Regions from separate parts of the Hylemonella sp. GW821-FHT12C09 genome, predicted to be linked through region 3. Evidence: predicted binding sites of a transcription regulator. Region 3 holds the regulator's gene; each other region holds the start of a gene.
The links. The regulator FNR, encoded in region 3, switches genes on or off when oxygen is low (the NO sensors DNR and NnrR bind a similar motif). The targets are predictions, from matches to a motif close to TTGATNNNNATCAA.
Positions count from the first base shown of each region.

Region 1 (5,403 bases), on a different contig from region 3:
AGGATGTCGCGCTCGCGCGGCGAGAGCTGGTCCAGCAGGGCCTGGGCCGGGCTGGGCGCGGCAGGTGTGGGCGCGGGGGGCGTGCGCCCGTTCTGGAAAGCCGAGACCAGCTTGCTGGTCATCTCGGGCGCCACCACGTTTTCGCCGCGCATGACACGGGCGATGGCCGTGGCCAGTGCGTCGCCTTCGATGGTCTTGAGCAGGTAGCCGGCGGCGCCGGCCTTCAGCGCCGTGCCCAGGTCCTGCTCGTCCTCGCTGACGGTGAGCATGAGCACACGGGCCTGGGGCGCGGCTTCGCGCAGCGCGGGCAGGGCGTCGACGCCGCGCACGCCGGGCAGGTGGTTGTCCAGCAGGATCAGGTCGGGCTGCAGTTCCTGCGCGCGGCGCTGGGCCTGGCCGGCATCGGCCGCGTCGCCCACCACCTCGAAGTTGGGTTCGCGTGCCAGCAGGGCGATCAGGCCGCGGCGAAACAGGGTGTGGTCGTCGACCACCAGGATGCGGATGCGCTCAGGCTGCATGTTCAAGGGGGCCGGTTGCCGGCAGGGTCGGGGCGGGCGCGCGGGCGGCGACCAGCTGGGCCGGCAGGGTCAGCACCATGGAGGTGCCGCTGCCCGGGGTGGAGATGAGTTCGACCCGTGCGCCGATGCGCTCGGCGCGCTCGCGCATGATGCGCAGGCCCACGTGGCTCTCGTCGATACCGTCGTCGCGGGTGTCGAAACCGCTGCCGTCGTCACGCACCTCGAAGCGCCATTCGGGCTGCTGCTGCACATCGAGCCAGACCTGCGAGGCGCGGGCGTGCTTGCGCACGTTGGAGAGCGCCTCCTGCACGATGTGCAGCACCTGGATCTGCAGGTCGGGCGCCAGCGGCAGGCCGTGGCCCTGCATCTGCAGGTGTCCCTTCAGGCCGCTTTGCAGTTCGAACTTGTGCAGCGTGGTGGTCAGCGCGGTCTCGATGTCTTCGGTGTTGGTGCGGGTGCGGAAGTGCATCAGCAGCTCACGCACGTCGCCATAACTTTCGCGCACGCCCGCATCGATCTCCTCCAGCACCTTGGCCATGCCCTGCGCGTCTCCTGCGGCCAGGGCGTCGCGCATGAGCTGCACCTGGATCTTGAGGAAGGCCAGGGACTGTGCGATGGAGTCATGCAACTCGCGCGCCAGCAGGTGGCGCTCCTGGGACACCGCGGCCTCCATGTCCAGGGCGTTCAGGCGCAGGTTCTCCATGGCGCCGGCCAGGTGGCTGGCCAGGGCTTCGAGCAGGGAGCGTTCGGCGGCCGAGGGCTCGGTGCGGGCGTGGAAAAACAGGTCCACCTCGCCCATGAGGCGTTCGTGCAGGCGCACCGGGATGTTGACCAGCGACTCGAAACCGGCCTGCCCGCACAGGCGGTCGCGCGTGTCGCCCAGCGTGTGGATGGGGATGACGCGCAGCCCGGCGCTGGTGGCCGTGCTGGCGCCGCAGTCGCAATCGCCCTTGTGGATGCAGTGCTCGGCTTCCACCATGTCGGCGGGCAGGCCCTGGGCGGCCAGCATGAGGTAGCGCTGGTTGGATTGGTCGGACCAGCGCAAGGCCACACCGTCGGCATGCGCGATGCGCTGGATGCTGCGCACGAAACCCTGGGCCAGCTCGTCGAGCGAGGTGCTGCGCGCCACCAGCGCGGTGATTTCGTAGAGGCTGGCCAGGCGTTCGCGTTTTTCTTCCAGCTCGGCGGTCTTCTCGGCCACCTTGGCTTCGAGGTTGCGGTACATGGACTGCAGGTGCGTGGCCATGTCGTTGAAGCCTTCGGCCAGGGTGCCGAACTCGTCACTGCTGACGCGCTCGACGCGCGCGTCGAAGTCGCCGCCCTGGATCTTCTCGATGGCCCGCTTGAGCAGGCCCACGGGTTCGAGCACCAGCAGCTGGCCGACATAGAGCAGCACCACCGCGCCCAGGACGACCAGGGCCATCAGCGTGGTCTGCAGCAGGTGCAGGATGGCCGTCCAGCGCGAGATATGGGTCTCGATGCCATGCACGAAAGCATCGATGTCGGCGACGAAGGCCATGGTCTGGATGCGCAGGCCCGACTGGGCCACGCCGGATTCGAGCAGGGGGCGGAAGGCTTTCCAGTCGCTCTCGATGACGACAAAGCGCTCCTGCACGGTGTCGTCCCAGGGCACGAAGAGCGGGCGCTCGGGGTCGCCCGTGCGCAGCACCTGCAGGCTGGCCTCGAACTCCTGGACCAGCGGCAGCAGCTCCGTTGTCTGCCCGGCGCTGCGCGCCAGGGCCATGCGGTAGGCCTGCATGCGCATGCGCCCGGCTTCGTTGACGGCGGCCGCACCGCCATCGAGCTGCCAGGATACCCACAGCGTGGCCGCCGTGGCCAGCAGGGCCAGCAGCAGGAAGGGGGTGGCGGCCAGCGTGAGCTTGGCGGCCAGGCTGCGTTGCTTCTGGGGTGTCATGGTGGTTGCGTTGCGGGGGCTCCAGTGTGCGGTCAAAGCGGTCGCCCGGGCCGGCTTGAATCTTGATACGGATCAAGCCGGCGCGCAATAGCCGGTCTAAAGTGAGGCGGTATCCGCTTCGACCAGGAGGTTTCCATGTTCCAGCATATCCTGTTGCCTACCGATGGGTCCGAGCCGGCCATGCGCGCGGTGGCGCGCGGCGTCGAGCTGGCCCAGCGTCTGGGGGCCCGGGTCACGGTGATGACCGCACTCGAACACTTTCCGGCCGGCATCATGGCCAGCGGCTACCGGCCCCACGACGAACCCCAGGAGGTGCCCGGCCTGCAGGCCGCCACCTACTGGCTGGAGCAGGCCGAGACCGTGGCGCGCGCCGCTGGCGTGCCCTGCGAACGCCTGCTCATGCGCGAGCAGAAGATCGTCTACCGCGCCATCCTCGATGCGGCACAACAGTGCGGCGCCGATCTCATCGTCATGGGCACGCACGGCATGGGTCTGATGGAGCGCCTCTTCGTGGGCAGCCAGACGCAGCGCGTGCTGGCGCACACCGCCATCCCCGTACTGACGCTGCATTAGAGAAGCTCCCCCAGGCTCCGCTCCTGCGTTCGTTACACCCCCCCCTTTCAAGAGAAGGGGCAACGCCAGTGGCCCGGCCAAGCCGGTTCCACGGCGTTCCGCGATCCATCCCGTAGGTCTGCCAGGTCTTCGTTGATCGGGTGTCTGCTCATCCACGCACGTCGGCTACGGGTTCGGCGCCGAAGTCCGGCCGGTCCAGATACGCCAGCACCTTGCGCGCGGCGGCCTCGGGGCTGTCGAGCTGGCCGGCACTCTTGAGCTGTTCAAAACGTGCGCGGTCGGGGAAGGCCGCGGCATCGGCGCCGCGCAGTTGCACCTGCATGTCGGTGTCGATCACGCCGGGCGCCAGCGAGCAGACCTTGGCGCCCTGGGGCTTGAGCGCTTCTTCCAGCGCCAGGCAGCGTGTGTAGTGGTCCATGCCGGCCTTGGCCGCGCAATAGACAGCCTGCGAGGCCATGGGCCGGCGGCCCAGGCCCGAGGAGATGTTGAGGATGCGGCGCGGTACGCCCCAGCCTTCGGTGGCGGCCAGGAAGGCCGCGCAAAGCGCCAGGGGCGCTTCCAGGTCCACGCGCAGGGCCTGGGCCAGGTCGTCGGGGTCGATCTCCGACAGCGGCGCAATGCGCGGGATCGTGCCGGCGTTGTTGATCAGCGTGGCGCCGGCATGGCGCATCCTCGGGCGGCCCAGCCATTGCCGCAGCATGGCCGCGGCCTCGCGGCTGTGCGAGAGGTCCAGTGGCCACTGTTCCAGCGGGCAGCCGGCCTGTGCCGCCAGCGCCGCCAGCGCCGCGTTGTCCTTGCGCGAGAGGCACAGCAGGGTGTGGCCGGGCGCCAGCAGCTGCTGTGCCATGGCCAGGCCCATGCCGCGCGAGGCGCCGGTGAGGATGTACAGATGGGTATCGGCCATGGGGTTCTCCTTGGACATCAGAAGGGGGGCGGGCTGTACCAGTGCAGGGCTTCGCCCGTGGCGGGGTGCGTGAGCGCCAGCTCGGCGGCGTGCAGTTGCAGGCGCGGGCAGCGTGCCTGGGTGTCGGCGTCCGCATAGAGGGCGTCGCCCAGGATGGGGTGGCCGATGGCCTGCAGATGCACGCGCAGCTGGTGCGTGCGGCCCGTCACCGGCTCGAGCTCCAGCCGGGTCTGCGGCCGGCCCCTGGCATCGTGCTCGTGCGCCAGCACGCGCCAGCGCGTCTGGCTGGGCTTGCCGCCGGCGTCCACCCTCTGGCGGGGCCGGTTGGGCCAGTCGCTCATGAGCGGCAGGTCGATCTCGCCCCCCTCGGCGGGCGGCGGCGGCACGTGGCCGGCGACCAGCGCCACGTAGCGTTTGCGGACCGAACGGGATTCGAAGGCCATGCTCAGCGTGCGCTGCATCGCGCTGCCGCGCGCCATCAGCAGCAGGCCAGAGGTGGCCATGTCCAGCCGGTGCACGATCAGCGCGTCGGGCCACAGCGCCTGGGCGCGGGCGCTGGCACAGTCCTGCTTGTCGGTGCCGCGCCCGGGCACCGAGAGCAGGCCGGCGGGTTTGTCCAGCACCAGCAGCGCGTCGTCGGCGTGCAGGCAGGCAATACCGACGGGTTCAGCGCTGGGGCTCACCCTGGATCAGGCGCTGCACGGTGTCGCACAGCTCCGAGACGTCGTTGGGCTTGTGGATCAGGGCACGGGCACCGGCTTCCAGCGCGCTGGCCTCGATCTCGGGCGTGATGTAGCCCGAGGCCAGTGCCATGGGCAGCTTGGGGCGGATGCGGTGCGCGTCCTTGAGCAGCTCGACGCCGCTGTAACCCGGCATGTTGTAGTCGGTCACCAGCAGGTCGTAGTCGTCGGGCTGCGCGCGCAAGGCGGCCAGCGCGGCCTGCGGGTCGGTGTAGACGCTGACCTTGAAACCGCGCCGCGCCAGCACGCGCTCGACCAGGAAGGACAGGGCCTGGTCGTCATCGACGTACATCACGTGGCGGCCGAAGCCCATGGCGGTCTGCAGGCGCGTGGGCTCGGCCGGCGCGGGAAGGCTGTCGCTCTCGGCCTCGGCCGCGGGGAAATAGAGCGTGAATTCGCTGCCGTTGCCGGGCGAGCTGCTCACGTCCACGGTCCCCAGGTGGGTGCGCATCACGCCGTGCACCACGGCCAGGCCCAGGCCCGTGCCCTGGCCCACCGGCTTGGTGGTGAAGAAGGGTTCGAAGATGCGCTGCAGGGTCTCGGCCTCCATGCCGCTGCCGCTGTCACGCACGGCCAGCGTCACGTAGCGGCCCTCGGTCAGGCCCAGGCGCTGGCACTCCAGCATGTCGGGATGGGTGCTGTCGAGTTCGATGCTGACCGTGCCGCGCGCGTTGCCGATGGCGTGGACGGCGTTGGTGCACAGGTTGATCAGGGCCTGCTCGACCTGGGTCGCGTCGGCCAGCACGGCCGGCG
Region 1 covers NZ_JBXAQQ010000001.1:375,129-380,531, reverse strand. The annotation lists gene AC1RRP_RS01930 (response regulator) at 1-518, opposite strand, end outside; gene AC1RRP_RS01925 (type IV pili methyl-accepting chemotaxis transducer N-terminal domain-containing protein) at 508-2,433, opposite strand; gene AC1RRP_RS01920 (universal stress protein) at 2,569-3,006, shown strand; gene AC1RRP_RS01915 (SDR family NAD(P)-dependent oxidoreductase) at 3,155-3,910, opposite strand; gene AC1RRP_RS01910 (RluA family pseudouridine synthase) at 3,928-4,593, opposite strand; gene AC1RRP_RS01905 (PAS domain-containing hybrid sensor histidine kinase/response regulator) at 4,577-5,403, opposite strand, start outside.
Region 1: the regulator FNR is predicted to act here: its motif matches at 2,496-2,509, upstream of AC1RRP_RS01920 (universal stress protein).

Region 2 (5,403 bases), on a different contig from region 3:
ATGACGCGCACGACACCGCCCGGCGGGTCCGTGATGCTCTTGGCGGCCAGGGACACGGCCAGGTCCAGGTTCGACAGCACGGCGCCATCCCGGACCTGGGTGCGAGGCAGCGATGCGACGATGGGGGCCGTGCTTTCGATCTTGTAGGCCGGGATGTTCATGGGCGCCTCTCCTTGCGAGATTCCTGCTTGAGAAAGGTAGCTTCTCACGCCAGTTTTACAAGCGTATGGGAAAGCGCCAAAAACTTCTGATCAAGATGTAAGTCCTGAGACGAATTGCCTATCGCCCGCCATGGCGCTGACACCTGGTCGTTACGCCTGGATGCATCAAAAAACCCGCTCCTGCTTGCGCAAGAGGCGGGTTTTGCTTCTCCGCTCCGGTCGCCAGGCTACCGGGCTTCAAACCTTCTCGAAACTGAACTGGCCCGGGTTCTTGATGGGATCCACGTCCACGGCGATCACGTCCTTGGGCGCGAAGCGGCCCTCGAGCAACAGTTTCGAGAGCGGGTTCTCGATGCGCTGCTGGATCGCGCGCTTGAGCGGCCGCGCGCCGAACACGGGGTCGAAGCCGACCTTGGCCAGTTCGGCCAGCGCCTTGTCGGACACCTGCAGTGCCAGCTCCATCTTGCCCAGGCGGTCCTGCAGGGCCTGCAGCTGGATGCCGGCGATGCTGGTGATGTGCTCGGCGTCCAGCGCGTGGAAGACCACGGTCTCGTCGATGCGGTTGAGGAACTCGGGGCGGAAGTGGTTCTTGAGCTCACCCCACACCGCGTCCTTCACGTCCTCATAAGGCTCGCCCACCATGGCCTGGATCAGGTGCGAGCCGATGTTGCTGGTCATCACGATCACTGTGTTCTTGAAGTCCACGGTACGGCCCTGGCCGTCGGTCAGGCGGCCATCGTCCAGTACCTGCAGCAGCACGTTGAACACATCGGGGTGGGCCTTCTCGACCTCGTCGAGCAGCAGCACGCTGTAGGGCTTGCGGCGCACGGCTTCGGTCAGGTAACCGCCCTCTTCGTAACCCACGTAGCCGGGCGGCGCGCCGATCAGGCGGGCCACGGAGTGTTTCTCCATGAACTCGCTCATATCGATGCGCACCAGATGGTCCACGCTGTCGAACAGGAAGCCGGCCAGCGCCTTGCACAGCTCGGTCTTACCGACGCCCGTGGGGCCGAGGAAGAGGAAGGAGCCCGTGGGGCGGTTCGGGTCGCTCAAGCCCGAGCGTGAACGACGGATGGCGTTGGCCACGGCCGAGATGGCTTCGTCCTGGCCCACCACGCGCTCGTGCAGCCTGGTTTCCATCTGCAGCAGCTTGTCTTTCTCGCCCTGCATCATCTTGGCCACGGGAATGCCGGTGGCGCGTGACACCACTTCGGCAATTTCTTCAGCACCTACCTGGGTGCGCAGCAGGCGCGGCGCACTGCCCTCGCCCTGGCCCTGTTCACGGGCCTGGGCTTCCTTGAGCAGCTTTTCCAGCTCGGGCAGCTTGCCGTACTGCAGTTCGGAGACCTTGGCGAAATCGCCCTTGCGGGTCAGCTCGGCGATCTGTGCCTTGAGCTTCTCGATGTCTTCGCGCACGTGCTGGCTGCCCTGGGCCTGGGCTTTCTCGGCCTTCCAGATTTCGTCGTAGTCGGCAATCTCTTTCTGCAGCTTGGCGATCTCTTCCTGGATCAGTTCCAGGCGCTTTTGCGAAGCCTCGTCCTTTTCCTTCTTCATGGCCTCGCGCTCGATCTGCAGTTGGATCAGCCGGCGGTCGAGCTTGTCCATGACCTCGGGCTTGGAATCGATCTCGATCTTGATCTTGGCGGCGGCTTCGTCGATCAGATCGATCGCCTTGTCCGGCAGGAAGCGGTCGGTGATGTAGCGGTGGCTGAGCTCGGCCGCGGCCACGATGGCCGGGTCGGTGATGTCCACGCCGTGGTGCACTTCGTATTTCTCCTGCAGGCCGCGCAGGATGGCAATGGTCTGTTCCACGGTGGGCTCACCCACCAGCACCTTCTGGAAGCGGCGCTCCAGCGCCGCGTCCTTCTCGATGTACTTGCGGTATTCGTCCAGGGTAGTGGCGCCGATGCAATGCAGTTCACCACGCGCCAGCGCCGGCTTGAGCATGTTGCCGGCGTCGATCGCGCCTTCGGCCTTGCCGGCGCCCACCATGGTGTGCAATTCGTCGATAAAGAGGATGATGCGGCCTTCGTCCTGCGCCACTTCCTTCAGCACGGCCTTCAGGCGCTCCTCGAACTCGCCGCGGTACTTGGCGCCGGCCAGCAGGCCCGCCATGTCCAGCACCAGCACGCGCTTGTCGCGCAGGGTCTCGGGCACCTCGCCGTTGACGATGCGCTGGGCCAGGCCCTCGACGATGGCGGTCTTGCCCACGCCGGGCTCACCGATGAGCACAGGGTTGTTCTTGCTGCGACGCTGGAGCACCTGGATGGCGCGGCGGATTTCGTCGTCGCGGCCGATCACCGGGTCCAGCTTGCCCAGACGGGCGCGTTCGGTCAGGTCCAGGGTGTATTTCTTCAGGGCTTCGCGCTGGCCCTCGGCCTCCGGGTTGTCTACCGACTGCCCGCCACGCACGGCGTCCACGGCAGCCTCCAGCGCCTTGCGGGTCAGACCGTTGGCCTTGGCCAGGTGGCCGATGTCGCCCTTGTGGTCGGCGGCGGCCAGCAGGAAGAGTTCGCTGGCAACGTATTGGTCGCCGCGCTTGATGGACTCTTTCTCGGCGGCCTGTAGCAGGCTGACCAGGTCGCGCCCGACCTGCACCTGTTCCTGGCCTTCGACCTGGGGCAGCTTCTTGACGGCGGCCTCGGCCCCGGCCAGCAGGCCCGCCACGTTGACGCCCGCGCGCTGCAAGAGGGCCTTGGGGCCGTCCTGCTGGCGCAGCATGGCCACCAGCAGGTGGGCCGGCTCGATGTAGGCGTGGTCCTGTCCCAGGGCCAGCGTCTGTGCTTCGCCCAGGGCTTCCTGGAATTTGGTGGTGAGTTTGTCGATCCGCATGAAATCCTCCGGTTGCAGCCCAGCTTTGGGTGCATAGACTGAATTTCAAGGGCTGGGGCCCGGAATGATTTTGACGGATATCAAAACCACGCCGAACAAAACCGCGCCGGGCGCCGCAAAACCTTGGCCTAGAATGACCCCGCGACGTTTCCCCGGCTTCGTTGATCCATGGTACGGACCAGGATGTCGCACTTCATACAAGCGCCGCGGCCTGCGCCAGCGGAAACAGAATACGGTGAAGGGAGGCAACATGTCTGGATCGAAATTCGCGCGCGCGCTCGCGCTGGTGGGCCTGGTGGTAATCGGGCTCGCTGCCTGCAACCGGGGCCCGGGCGCCTCCCTCAAGATCACCCCCCAAGACCCGGCCTGGAGCCGGATCATCAACTCGCACAGCGCCGGCCTGCTTTCGCGCAAGGACAAGATCCGTGTGGTCTTCTCGGGCGACGTGGTCTCGGCGGACCGGGTCGGGCAGAGCGCCAACCGGCACCTGGCGGCCTATCCGGCCATCCAGGGCAGCGTGGTCTTCGCCAGCACGCGCGAAATCGTGCTGGCGCCTGAACAGGACCTGGAGTCGGGCCGGGACTACCGCCTCACGGTCAAGCCGGCCGGCCTGCAGGGCGTAGACGCCGATGTAAAGGACTACGAGTTCGTGGTGCAGACCCAGCCGCGCCGCTTCGAGGTGCAGGTGGCCGGCCTGGCCACCGACCAGAAGCATGAGGGCCGCATGCAGCTGCGTGGCGCCGTGCTGACCGCCGACGTGGAAGCGGCGGCCGACGTGCAGAAGGTGCTCAAGGCACGCTTCCAGGGCCAGCCGCTGGCCGTGGAGTGGCAGCCCGCCCCGGATGCGCGGCGGCACGAGTTCACCGTCACCGGCATCGAACGGCAGCAGACCGCGCATGAGCTCTCCATCGAATGGGCCGGCCAGAGCCTGGCGCAGAACACCACGGGCCAGAGCCAGATCGAGATTCCGGCGCGCAACCAGTTCAAGGTGCTGCAGGCGCGCGCCGTGCAGAACGACAACGAACAGTACGTGCAGCTCACCTTCTCCGAGCCGCTGGACGCGCGCCAGAACCTGCGCGGCCTGGTGGAGCTGAGTTCCGGCCGGTCGACCCACCGTGTCGAGAACAACGTCATCAAGGTGTATCCGGACGGCGGCGCCGAAGGCGAGGTGCAGGTGACGGTGGCCGCCGGCCTGCGCACGGCCCGGGGCGACCGGCTGCTCTCCGGCTTCCAGCAGGCTGTAACCTTTGCCAGCATCAAGCCGCAGGTGCGCTTTGTGGGCAAGGGCGTGATCCTGCCCGAGAACAAGGTGCTGAGCGTGCCGATCGAGGCGGTGAACGCGCGCTCGGTACGCGTGACGGCCTTCCGCATCTACGACAACAACGTGGGCCAGTTCCTGCAGGTCAACAAGCTCGACGGCCAGCAGGAGCTCGGCCGCGTGGGCCGCTACCTCTGGCGCAAGACCATCACGCTGCCCGCCACGCAGGCCAACCGCTGGAACCGCTACGCGCTGGACGTGACCGAGCTCTTCGACAAGAACCCGGGCGGGCTGTTCCGCCTGACGGTCTCGATCAGCCGCGCCGACGCCACCTACGCCTGCCCCGGCACCGACGCCGAGGAAGCGACCATGGAGTCGCCGCTGGTGAACGAGGAGGACTTCGGTCAGCGCGAAGCCAGCAGCTGGGATTTTGCCGAGCAGTACTACGGCGAGGGCGAACAGGAGGGCTGGCACGAGCGCGAGAACCCCTGCAAGAAGAGCTACTACCGTTTCTCGGAGCGCACGCGCGCCGCACGCAACCTGCTGGCATCCAACATCGGCCTGCTGGCCAAGCGCGACCAGAACGGCAAGATGCTGGTGGTGACCACCGACCTGCGCACGGCCCAGCCGCTGGCGGGCGTGAAGGTCACGGCCATGAACTTCCAGAACCAGCCGGTGCTGAGCGAGGTGTCCAACGGCGAAGGCCTGATCCACTTCAACCTCAAGACCGCCCCCTTCTTCCTGCTGGCCGACAAGGGCGGGCAGAAGGGTTACCTCAAGGTGGCGCAGGGCACGGCCCTGCCGACCAGCCACTTCGACGTGGGCGGCGAGAAGGTCAGCGCCGGCCTGAAGGGCCATATCTATGGCGAGCGCGGCGTCTGGCGCCCGGGCGACGACATCTACCTCACCTTCGTGCTGCAGGACAGCCACAAGACCCTGCCGCCCAACCACCCGGTGACCATGGAGCTGCGCAACCCGCAGGGCCAGCTGGTGCAGACGCTGACCAACACCACCCCGGTGGGCGGTTTCTACAAATTCGCCATGAAAACGGCCGACGGCGCACCCACCGGCGACTGGACGGCCAAGGCCATCCTGGGCGGCACCAGCTTCAGCCGCAGCGTGAAGATCGAGACGGTGATGCCCAACCGGCTC
Region 2 covers NZ_JBXAQQ010000005.1:200,546-205,948, reverse strand. The annotation lists gene AC1RRP_RS10510 (hypothetical protein) at 1-161, opposite strand, end outside; gene clpB (ATP-dependent chaperone ClpB) at 399-2,993, opposite strand; gene AC1RRP_RS10500 (alpha-2-macroglobulin family protein) at 3,244-5,403, shown strand, end outside.
Region 2: the regulator FNR is predicted to act here: its motif matches at 3,064-3,077, upstream of clpB (ATP-dependent chaperone ClpB).

Region 3 (5,403 bases):
CAGCAAGGGCTTTCCCAACCTGAGCGACGGCGACTGGCTGTATGGCGGTGCGCCCGAACAGATCAAGGAAACCATCACCAAGGGCCGCATGGGTAACATGCCGCCCATGGCTGCGGCCGTGGGTACCCCCGACGACGTCAAGAACGTGGCGCACTATGTGCTGAGCCTCTCGGGCAGCCCGCACGATTCGCTGCGCGCCTCGCTGGGCAAAACCAAGTTCGGTGCTTGCGCCGCCTGCCACGGCATGGACGGCAAGGGCAACACGGCCCTGGGTGCGCCCAACCTGACCGACGACACCTGGCTGCACGGCTATGGCGAGAATGCCATCGTCGCCATGATCAACAACGGTAAGGTCAACCAGATGCCGGCCCAGGAAGGAAAACTGAGCGAAGCCCAGATCCACGTCCTGTCGGCCTATGTCTGGAGTCGCTCCGGCGGTAACAAGGTGGCGGCCCCTTGAGGGCTGGGCGTTCAGTTGACAGAATCAGACCCCAAGGGCCAGAAGATCATCCCCATCGTCGCGCAGGCGCCGGCTTCGGCCGTCGATGCCGATGACGCGGAGATGGTCTCGCTGTACCAGGCCCAGCAGAAAATCTATCCTCGCAGCGTCAGCGGCCTGTTCAGCCGCTGGCGCTGGGTCTTTGTCTGGCTGACCCAGCTGGTCTTCTATGGCCTGCCCTGGCTCGAGTGGGGCCAGCGTCAGGCCGTGCTGTTCGACCTGGGCGCGCGCCGCTTCTACATCTTCGGCCTGGTCCTGTACCCGCAGGACTTCATCTACCTGACCGGCTTGCTGGTCATTTCCGCGCTCGCGCTGTTCCTGTTCACGGCCGTGGCCGGGCGCCTGTGGTGCGGTTATGCCTGTCCGCAGACGGTCTACACCGAAATCTTCCTGTGGATCGAACACCGGATCGAAGGTGATCGCTCGGCCCGCATGCGGCTCGACGCCGCGCCATGGTCCCTGAACAAGCTGGCGCGCAAGGGCGGCAAGCACCTGGCCTGGCTGGCCGTGGCGCTGTGGACCGGCTACACCTTCGTCGGCTACTTCACGCCGATCAAGGAGCTGGGTCTGGAGTTCATCCAGTGGCGCATGTCGTCCTGGGAGGTGTTCTGGGTCATCTTCTACGGTTTTGCCACCTACGGCAATGCCGGCTTCATGCGCGAGCAGGTCTGCAAGTACATGTGCCCGTATGCGCGTTTCCAGAGTGCCATGTTCGACAAGGACACCCTGATCGTCACCTACGACGAAGAGCGCGGCGAGCCCCGCGGCGCACGTTCGCGCAAGGCCGACCCGGCGGCGCTGAAGCTCGGCGCCTGTGTCGACTGCAGCCTGTGCGTGCAGGTCTGCCCGACCGGCATCGACATCCGCAAGGGCCTGCAGTACGAGTGCATCGGTTGCGGCGCCTGCGCCGACGTCTGCGACACCGTGATGGACAAGATGGGCTACGCGCGCGGCCTGGTCAAGTACTCGACGCAGAACGCCATCAAGAACAAGTGGACAAGCGCCGAGACCTGGCGGCACGTGTTCCGTCCCCGGGTGCTGGTTTACACCTCCATCCTGGCCGGGGTCTGCATGGCCATGCTGGTGAGCCTGGCGCTGCGCACGCCCTTCAAGGTGGACGTGGTGCGCGACCGTGGCGTGATGGCGCGCATCGTGTCCGGCGGCATGATCGAGAACGTCTACCGTCTGCAGATCATGAATGCCACCGAGTCCGGACAGCACTACCGCATCACGGTCAGCGGCCTGCCGGGCCTGTCGGTGGCCTCCGAGGAGGAGGTAGGGGTCGACGCCACGCAATCGCGCTGGGTTGCGGTGCGCGTGCAGTTGCCCTATGAGGGCGCCGCCGCTGGCACCCATCCCATCCATTTCGAGATCACCGCACGCGACACGTCAGCGCAATTGCGCGAGAAGTCGGTGTTCCTGGTGCCACGTTGAGGAGCCTTGCAGTATGAATGACAAGAACAATGCCGCGCCGGCCGCGCCCTGGTGGAAGTTCGGCCACGTCTGGCTGGTGCTGGCCGGTCCGATCATCGTGGTGATCGCCGGTTTCATCACCCTCTACCTGGCCGTGAGCCGACCCGACCCGGTGGTCAGCGAGGACTATTACCGCAAGGGCATCGAGATCAACAAGACGCTCGAGGCCGATCCGGCCAGCCTGGCGCCGGCTGTGCAGGCGCGCAACCACGCTGCCACGGGCGCACCGGTGCCGGCCCGGCCGGCGGACAAGCCTTGAATCCCCGGCCACCTGATACGAGGAGGGCGCGATGAAACTGCAAAAACTCATGTGGATCGCCTGGCCGGCCTTTCTGGTCGCAGGTGTGCTGGAGATGCTGGTGTTTGCCATGGTCGATCCGCATGACCTGCACTGGTTCGGCCAACCGGTCGAGCTGTCGCGCCAGGGCATCTACACCATCGCCTTTTTCGTCTTCTGGGGCATCACCATGCTCTCCAGCGCGCTCACGACGCTGCTGGCGCTGTCGCCCTTCGAGTTGAACCACTGCCCCTTGCCGCAGGACGAACGGCCCGAGGCCTGCGCCAAGCAGGACGGCTGCTGCTGAAAGAACCGGGGTCGTTCGACCTCAGTGGCACTCGGTCTGGTGGTTGACCAGCCGGGACAGGGCATCGGTGTCGAGGATGCGCACATGGCGCTGCTTGACCTCGACGATGCCGTCTTCCACGAATTTTGAGAAAGTGCGGCTGACGGTCTCGAGCTTGAGGCCCAGGTAGCTGCCGATTTCTTCGCGCGTCATGCGCAGGATCAGCTCGGATTGGGAGAACCCCCGTGCGTGCAGGCGCTGCACCAGGTTCAGCAGGAAGGCCGCCAGCCGTTCCTCGGCCCGCATGCTGCCCAGCAGCAGCATCACCCCGTGCTCACGCACGATCTCGCGGCTCATGATCTTGTGCACATGGCGCTGCAGGCCATTGATCTCGCGCGACAGGTCCTCGATGCGGTCGAAGGGCATCACGCAGACCTCGGCATCCTCCAGCGCCACGGCGTCGCAGGTATGGTGGTCGTTGACGATGCCGTCCAGGCCGATGATCTCGCCGGCCATCTGGAAGCCCGTGACCTGGTCGCGGCCGTCCTCGGAGGCTACGCAGGTCTTGAAGAAGCCGGTGCGGATGGCGTAGAGCGAGTTGAATTTCTCGCCATTGCGGAAGAGGGCGGTGCCGCGCTTGATCTTGCGGCGATTGGCCACCATGTCATCGAGGCGGTCAATTTCCTCGGTGCTCAGGCCCATGGGCATGCAGAGCTCGCGCAGATTGCAATTGGAGCAGGCGACTTTGATCGTTTGCGGATTCATGGGCTGTATTTTGACATCGGCCATGGCGGCAACTCCCCACTGGAAATGGACTCTGGCCCGTACCTTACCAGCATTTGATGCAAATCAAGATGGAATCCCCCTTTCCCCGGCACAGTTCAAGCATCCGAGGACCCCTCATGAACGCCGATACCGTCGAGCCCCTTTCTCCAGAGCTATTGCGTCGCCACGACGTGGCGGGGCCGCGCTACACCTCCTACCCGACGGCGGATCGTTTCGTCGAGGCCTTCGGCCCTGACGACTACTTGCGTGCCCTGCAGCAGCGCCGCTCGGGCGCGGCCGCCCTGGTGCTGCCGCTGTCGCTCTACGTGCATGTGCCGTTCTGCGAGTCGCTGTGCTACTACTGCGCCTGCAACAAGATCATCACCAAGCACCATGACCGCGCGGCCGAGTACCTGCGCTACCTGAGCCGCGAGGTGGATCTGCACACCGCCCAGCTGGGCGTGGGCCAGACCGTCACGCAGTTGCATCTGGGTGGCGGTACGCCGACCTTCCTGAGCGACGCCGAACTGCGCGAGCTCATGGCCATGCTCAAGCGCAGCTTCACGCTGGCGCCTGGCGGCGAATACTCGATCGAAGTCGATCCGCGCACCATCGATGCCGGTCGGCTCGACACCCTGGCTGAACTCGGCTTCAACCGGCTGAGTTTCGGTGTGCAGGACTTCGACCCCGCCGTGCAGAAAGCGGTGCACCGGGTGCAACCGGCCGAACAGGTGTTTTCCCTGGTGCAGGCCGCGCGTGACCGCGGCTTCGATTCGGTCAACGTCGACCTGATCTACGGTCTGCCGCAGCAGACGCCCGAGTCCTTCGCCCGCACGATTCAGCAGGTCAACGAACTGCGGCCGGACCGCATCGCCCTGTACGCCTACGCCCACCTGCCCGAGCGCTTCAAGCCGCAGCGCCGCATCGCCAGCGCCGAACTGCCGGGCGCCGCCGCCAAGCTGGCCATGCTGTCCGGCGCGCTGGCGCGCTTCCAGGCCGCGGGTTACGTCTATGTCGGCATGGACCATTTCGCGCTGCCCAACGACGCCTTGGCCGTGGCCAAGCGCCAGGGGCGCCTGCACCGCAACTTCCAGGGCTACAGCACCCAGCCCGACTGCGACCTGATCGGCCTGGGCGTCTCGTCCATCGGCCGCATCGGCGCCACCTACAGCCAGAATGCCAAGACACTGGAGGAGTACTACGACGCCATCGATCACGGCCACTTCGCCGTGGTGCGCGGCCTGGCGCTATCGAGGGATGATCTGGTGCGCCGTGCCGTCATCATGGCCCTGATGTGCCAGGGCGAGGTGCTGTTCGAATCCATCAACCTGGCCTACCTGATCGACTTCAAGTCCTACTTCGCCCCGGAACTGGAGGCCCTGCGCGAGCTGGCCGAGCAGGGGCTGGTGACGCTGGACGATGGGGGTATCCAGGTCACGGCCATGGGCTGGTACTTCGTGCGCGCCGTGGCCATGGCCTTCGACCGTTACCTGCAGGCGGACCGCAACCGCGCCCGGTTCTCCAAGATCATCTGAGCGCTTTCGCGCGGCCCTACACTCGGCCTTATGCAGACTTCCCTGGCCGTCACGGCCTTGCTCATGGGCCTTGCCGGCGGCCCTCATTGCATCGCCATGTGCGGCGCGGCCTGCGTCGGTCTGGGCCAGGCCGCCGGCGAGCGCCGCAACGAGGCGATGTGGGTGTTCCAGCTCGGTCGCGTGCTGGGTTATGCCGCACTGGGCGCCCTGGCGGCAGCCTCCATCCAGGGCCTGGGTTGGCTCACCATCCAGTCGGCTGCGCTGCGCCCGGTCTGGACCCTGTTTCACGTCGCGGCCTTCATGCTGGGCCTGGTGCTGCTGGTGCGTGCGCAACAGCCGGTCTGGCTGGAGCGTGCGGCGCGACGCCTGTGGAGCGGTGCCCGTGCGCTGGCCGCCGGCCAGGGCCGGGGCGCACCGCTGGTGGTGGGCACGCTGTGGGCCTTGTTGCCCTGTGGCCTGCTGTACTCGGCCCTGTTGGTGGCGGCCATGACGGGCAGCGCGATCGAAGGCGCGGCGGTCATGGCGCTGTTCGCCGCGGGCACGGCCGTTTCCATGATGGCCGGTCCCT
Region 3 covers NZ_JBXAQQ010000008.1:75,743-81,145, forward strand. The annotation lists gene ccoP (cytochrome-c oxidase, cbb3-type subunit III) at 1-460, shown strand, start outside; gene ccoG (cytochrome c oxidase accessory protein CcoG) at 476-1,933, shown strand; gene AC1RRP_RS14235 (FixH family protein) at 1,947-2,231, shown strand; gene AC1RRP_RS14240 (hypothetical protein) at 2,263-2,556, shown strand; gene fnr (fumarate/nitrate reduction transcriptional regulator Fnr) at 2,578-3,300, opposite strand; gene hemN (oxygen-independent coproporphyrinogen III oxidase) at 3,438-4,835, shown strand; gene AC1RRP_RS14255 (sulfite exporter TauE/SafE family protein) at 4,866-5,403, shown strand, end outside.

Region 4 (5,403 bases), on a different contig from region 3:
GCGTTGGAGGTGGCGCCGTAGAGCTCCTGCACGGTGGGCATGCGCACGGCACGGCCCGTGGCGGCCTTGAGCACCTTGTCGGCCGACCACTGATACGCCAGTGCGGCCTTGGGCGAGACATGGGTCTCGTTGCGGCTGGCGTAGTCCACCGGCGTGGAGCCGCTCAGGCGGGTGTAACCACCCGACGCGCTCCAGTTCTCCACACGCGCACCCAGCACGGTCTTCCAGCGCGGCGCGAAGGCCCAGCTGTCCTGGCCGTAGAGGGCCTGGGTCTGGGTCTTGCCGCCCACATCGCTGTTGAGCGAGCCTGCGGCATCGGTGAGCCAGTTGCCGGCGATATTGGACTTGAGGATGCGCAGCTGGTAGTGGTCCTGCTGGGCGCCGAAGTCCACGATGTGCGCGCCCAACCGACCCTGGGGCCGCCAGGTGCCGCGCGCCACCACGGTGGACCAGCCCGTGCCTTGCTGGTCGGTGATCGTGCCGGCGCCACCGCTGAGGGTGGACGTGGCCGAGAGCGTGGCCGCGCGCAGCTGGTCGCGGCCGTAATCGTAGACGCTGGCGGCCAGCTCCCCGTCCCACTCGCCCCTGGTGTTGCTCTTGAGCGAGAGGCCGTGCATCACATGGGCCAGGCTTTCGCGCGAAGCGTTGAAGGCGTTGTTGACGTTGTAGTTCTGGCCGTTGATCTGCACATCGCCGTAGTACACCGCCTGGCCCGCCGCGTCGCGCAGATAAGTCTGCGGCGTGCCCTCGGCGGTGTTGGCCCAGCTGCCCAGGGTGTAGCTGGCGCGCAGCGTGGGCGAGAGGTCGTAGGCCAGCTTGATCCGGGCCTGGTCCTGCACGGTGTGGTACTGGGTGTTGGTGCCCAGGACGTAGTTGTCCACGCCCAGGGTGTTGGGCGCGCGCACCGCGCCGCTCACCGGCGTGGTACCGGCGCCGCCCGTGGCCGTCAGCAGCTTGGTGGCGAACACCAGGGGCTGGCCGGTGCTGTCGGTGTGGTTCAGATGGACCCACCAGGACCAGTCACCGCTGCGGCTGCCCAGCGAGGCGCTGCCCTGGCTGCCGCCATGACTGGCGCTGCTGTTGTAGAGCTTGAAGTTCTGGTTCCAGACACCCAGGCTGGCCGAGCCCTCGAAATGGCCGGGCATGCGCGTCACGTAGTCCACCACCGCGCCCACGGCGTTGCCGGGGTAGGCCGCGGAGTAGGGGCCGTACATGACGTCGACGCGCTCGATCTCCTCGGGGCTCACCATGCCCCAGCGCGGCGCGTAGGTGGCGCCGTTGCCCAGGTAGTTGGAGAGCAGGATGCCGTCGGCGTACACCGCCGAGCGCGCGCTGTTGCCCGTGCCCGAGGCGCGGCTGGAGAGCACGGCGTGGTTGTAGTCACCCACATAACGCTTGCGCACCAGCAGGCTGGGGAAGTACTTGAGCGCGTCTTCGCTGTCGTTGGCGTTGACGGTCTCCGCGATCTGCGCGCGCGTCACGCCCTCAATGGTGGCGGGGATCTGCGTGGGCAGCGAGGTGGGCTGGCCACCCTGGATGGTGACGACGCCGAGCGACTTCACCGGCGTGTCGGCCTCAGCCTGCGCCGCGAGACTCTGGGCCGAAGCCTGAAAGGCAAAAGGGAAAGCCAGGGCCAGGGCCATGGCCAGGCGGTTCTTCCGCATGAACACTCTCCGCAAACATCAGGACATGCAGCCAGGCCTTCCGCCAGAGCGGAGGACCAGGGCTGCGCAGCGATGGATCAGGAGAAGGTGGGAGGCCCGCGGGCGGGCAGGGGCGCGGCCGTGCGCCCGGCGATGTGCGCCGCAGCGATGGGGAGCAGTACGTGCGCCAGCACGTCGGGCAGCGCAGCCGCGGGCTGGGCCAGCGGCGGTGGGGCGCCGACGGTGGCGCACAGGGGGCAGTCCAGCGTGTGGCTGGAAGGGGCCTGGCTGCCGTCATCGCTCTTGACGATGAGCTTCATGGCCCCGCCGCTGGCACAGACCAGCTCGATGGCCTGCGGCTTCACGAGGGGAGAAGCGATGGCGGCCCCCAGCGCCAGCGCAAACCACACCAGCACGAGGCGGGCAAGGAGGCGGGCTTGGCGCAGGGTCTGCATGCCTTGCATTATGGCCGACCGTGCCCGGGCCGCAGCCGGCACCGGTCTTGACCTGTGTCAAAGACCGGCGCAGAGCAGGAGCGCATGATGAAACCAGACCGACCAGGAGATACCGCATGAGCACCCAGATCACCGCGCCCTTCAAGCAGCAATTGCTGCAGCAGCGCACCACCTTGCTGGCCCAGCTGGCCAGCCTGCGCGGCGGCAACGTCGGCCGCGCCCAGGCTTCGGCCGATCATTTCGGCGGGCAGAAGGAAGACTCCCGCGCCCAGCAGGAAACCGAGCGCGACCTGGAGTTCACGCTCGACGCCCGCGAGAGCGCCGAGCTTGATGCCGTGGACGCTGCGCTCAAGCGCATCGAGGCCGGAACCTATGGCGTGTGCACCGACTGCGGCACCGACATTCCGGCCGCACGCCTGCACGCGGCCCCCGAGACGCCGCGCTGCATCAGCTGCCAGGACCAGCTCGAACACCGCCGGCACGCCTGAAGCGCGCCCTTCCCCTTCCATATTCACGACAACGAGAAAGCACCCACCATGCCAACCTTCCACGCCATCGTCTGGCTTGACCGTTCCGAAGCCCACGTCATCCTGTTCGACCGCGAGCACATTGCTGCGCAGAAGATCAAATCGCGCAGCCATCACAAGGCCACCGGCGGCCACACCGGCTCGCACCAGGGCTCGGGCCGCGGTGACAGCGCCAGCGGCCACCACAGCCCCGCTGGTGGCCATAGCAGCGGCGACGAGACCTATTACCACTCGATCGCTGAAGCCCTCAAGGGCGTGCACGAGATCCTGGTGACCGGCCCGGCCCAGGCCAAGGACGAGTTCAAGGCACACTGCGCGCGCCACGACAAGGCCATCGACAAGGCCATCGTCGGCGTCGTCACCAGCGACCACCCCAGCGACGGCCAACTGGTGGCCATGGCCAAGCAGTACTTCCTGAAGCACGACAAGATGAACGGCCAGGCCTGAGAGCCTGCCGTCAAAGAAAAGGGCGCCGATGGCGCCCTTTTCTTTTCGTGCCCCGCCGCGGCCTATTTCGCCAATGGCACGATCTTCTGCTCGATGGCGCCGAAGACGGACTGGCCGTCCTTGCCCTTCATCTCGATGCGGATGGTGTCGCCGAACTTCATGTAGTCGGTGGAAGGCTTGCCATCGAGGATGGTCTCAATGGCGCGTTTCTCGGCGATGCAGCTGTAGCCCTTGCTCCACTCCTTCTTGCCGTTGACCTCGGTGGCACGGTTGCTCACCGTGCCCGAGCCGATGATGCTGCCGGCGCGCACATTGCGCGTCTTGGCCAGGTGGGCGAGGAGCTGGCCGAAGTGGAAGGTCATCTCCTCGCCGGCTTCGCACATGCCGACCGTGCGGCCGTTCCAGGCGCTTTGCAGGGTCAGGTGCAGCTTGCCCTGCTGCCAGGCGTCGCCCAGCTCATCGAGCGTGACGGCCACCGGGCCGAAGGCGGTGGCCGGCTTGCTCTGCAGGAAGCCGAAGTTCTTGGCCAGCTCGTCGGGAATCAGGTGGCGCAGGCTGACGTCGTTGGCGATCATCAGCAGGCGGATGCCGTCGAGCGCCTGTTCCGGCCCGGCGCCCATGGGCACGTCGGCGGTGACCACGGCGACCTCGGCCTCGAAGTCGATGCCGTGGTCTTCGCTGACACAGACCACGTCATCGCGCGGGCCCAGGAAGTCGTCGCTGCCGCCCTGGTACATCAGCGGCTCGGTGTAGTAGTTGGCCGGCACTTCCGAGCCGCGCGCCAGGCGCACCAGCTCCACGTGGTTGATGTAGGCCGAACCGTCGGCCCACTGGTAGGCACGCGGCAGCGGGGCCATGCACAAGGCCGGATCAAAGGGGAAGGCGTGGCGCGCCTTGCCCTGGTTGAGCGTGACGTACAGGTCCTGCAGCTGCGGGGAAAGAAAGTTCCAGTCGTCCAGCACCTGCTGCAGGTGGTGGGCGATGCCGGTCGCATAATGCGCCGTGCTCAGGTCGCGCGAGACGACGACCAGCTGGCCGTCGCGCGAACCGTCCTTGTAGGTGGCAAGCTTCATCGATGGTTTCTCGGATGACGTATCGTTAAGGCCTGTCGGAACAGGTTCCCCTCCAATTACATCATGGACAAGGCGCGCGCAGGCATCCAGTCGGTCGAGGTAGGCTTTGCCCTGGTCGACGCGCTGGCGCGTGCGCCAGGCCCGCTGATGCTGCGCGACCTGGCCGCCGCCGCCGGCATGAGCGCGGCCAAGGCGCACCGTTACCTGGTGAGCTTCCAGCGCCTGGGCCTGGTCAGCCAGGACGCGGCCAGCGCGCGCTACGACCTGGGCCCGGCCGCATTGCGCATGGGCCTGGCCGCCATCACGCGGCTGGACGCCGTGAAGCTGGCACGTGAACGGATGCCCGCGTTGATGCAGCACATCGGCCACACGCTGGCGCTCGCCGTCTGGGGCAACCATGGCCCGACCATCGTGCACTGGGAAGAATCACCGCAATCCGTCACGGTGAACCTGCGCCTGGGCGATGTGATGCCCCTTCTGTCCTCGGCCACCGGGCGCTGTTTTGCAGCCCACGTCTCGCGCGAAGCCATCGCACCGCTGCTGCGCGCCGAGCTGGCACGCAGCCGGCAGCTGGGCCGCACCGACCTGCCACGCAACCAGGCCGAGCTCGGCGCCGTGCTCAGGGACGTGCGCACGCATGGCATGGCCCGCGTGGTGGACACGCTGCTGCCGGGCATCGCGGGCTTTTGCGCACCGGTGTTCGACTTCGACGGCCACATGGTGCTGGGCATCGTGGCCATGGGCTCGGTGGCCACGGTCGACACGGCCTGGAACGGCGCGGTCGCCACGGCCCTGGGCCAGGCTGCGCACCAGCTCTCACACGAGCTGGGCCATACCCGCTGAGCATGGCGAGCGCCGACGACACCGCGGCCCGTCGACGCCGGCTGCTGCTGCCGGGCCTGCTGGCACTGCTCCTCCACCTGCTGGTGCTGCTGCTCGTGAACCCACGACCCGCGCCTGTGGCACCGACGACCATCCTGCGCCCGATCATCTACACCGCCCCACCCGAGCCGGTCGCGGCCACGCCGGCGGCCCCGGCGCGGCGGCCCCGGACCACAGCCCCCCGCCGGCCGCGCCCCGTGGCCTTGCCGGAACAAGCGGCGACTGCGCCGGATGCACCTGAAGCGCTGCCGCCCCCTGCCGGGCCATCGCCCGCGCAAGAGGCCGCAGCCCCCGCGCCCCTGGCTGCCGCGTCTGCACCGCAAACGCCGCCTCCCGCGCCAGTGCAGGCCTTCATCCCGGGCTCGCTGCGCCTGAA
Region 4 covers NZ_JBXAQQ010000011.1:88,540-93,942, forward strand. The annotation lists gene AC1RRP_RS16740 (TonB-dependent receptor) at 1-1,664, opposite strand, end outside; gene AC1RRP_RS16745 (DUF2946 family protein) at 1,742-2,107, opposite strand; gene AC1RRP_RS16750 (TraR/DksA family transcriptional regulator) at 2,215-2,586, shown strand; gene AC1RRP_RS16755 (hypothetical protein) at 2,635-3,072, shown strand; gene AC1RRP_RS16760 (fumarylacetoacetate hydrolase family protein) at 3,135-4,145, opposite strand; gene AC1RRP_RS16765 (IclR family transcriptional regulator) at 4,209-4,988, shown strand; gene AC1RRP_RS16770 (DUF3108 domain-containing protein) at 4,991-5,403, shown strand, end outside.
Region 4: the regulator FNR is predicted to act here: its motif matches at 2,146-2,159, upstream of AC1RRP_RS16750 (TraR/DksA family transcriptional regulator).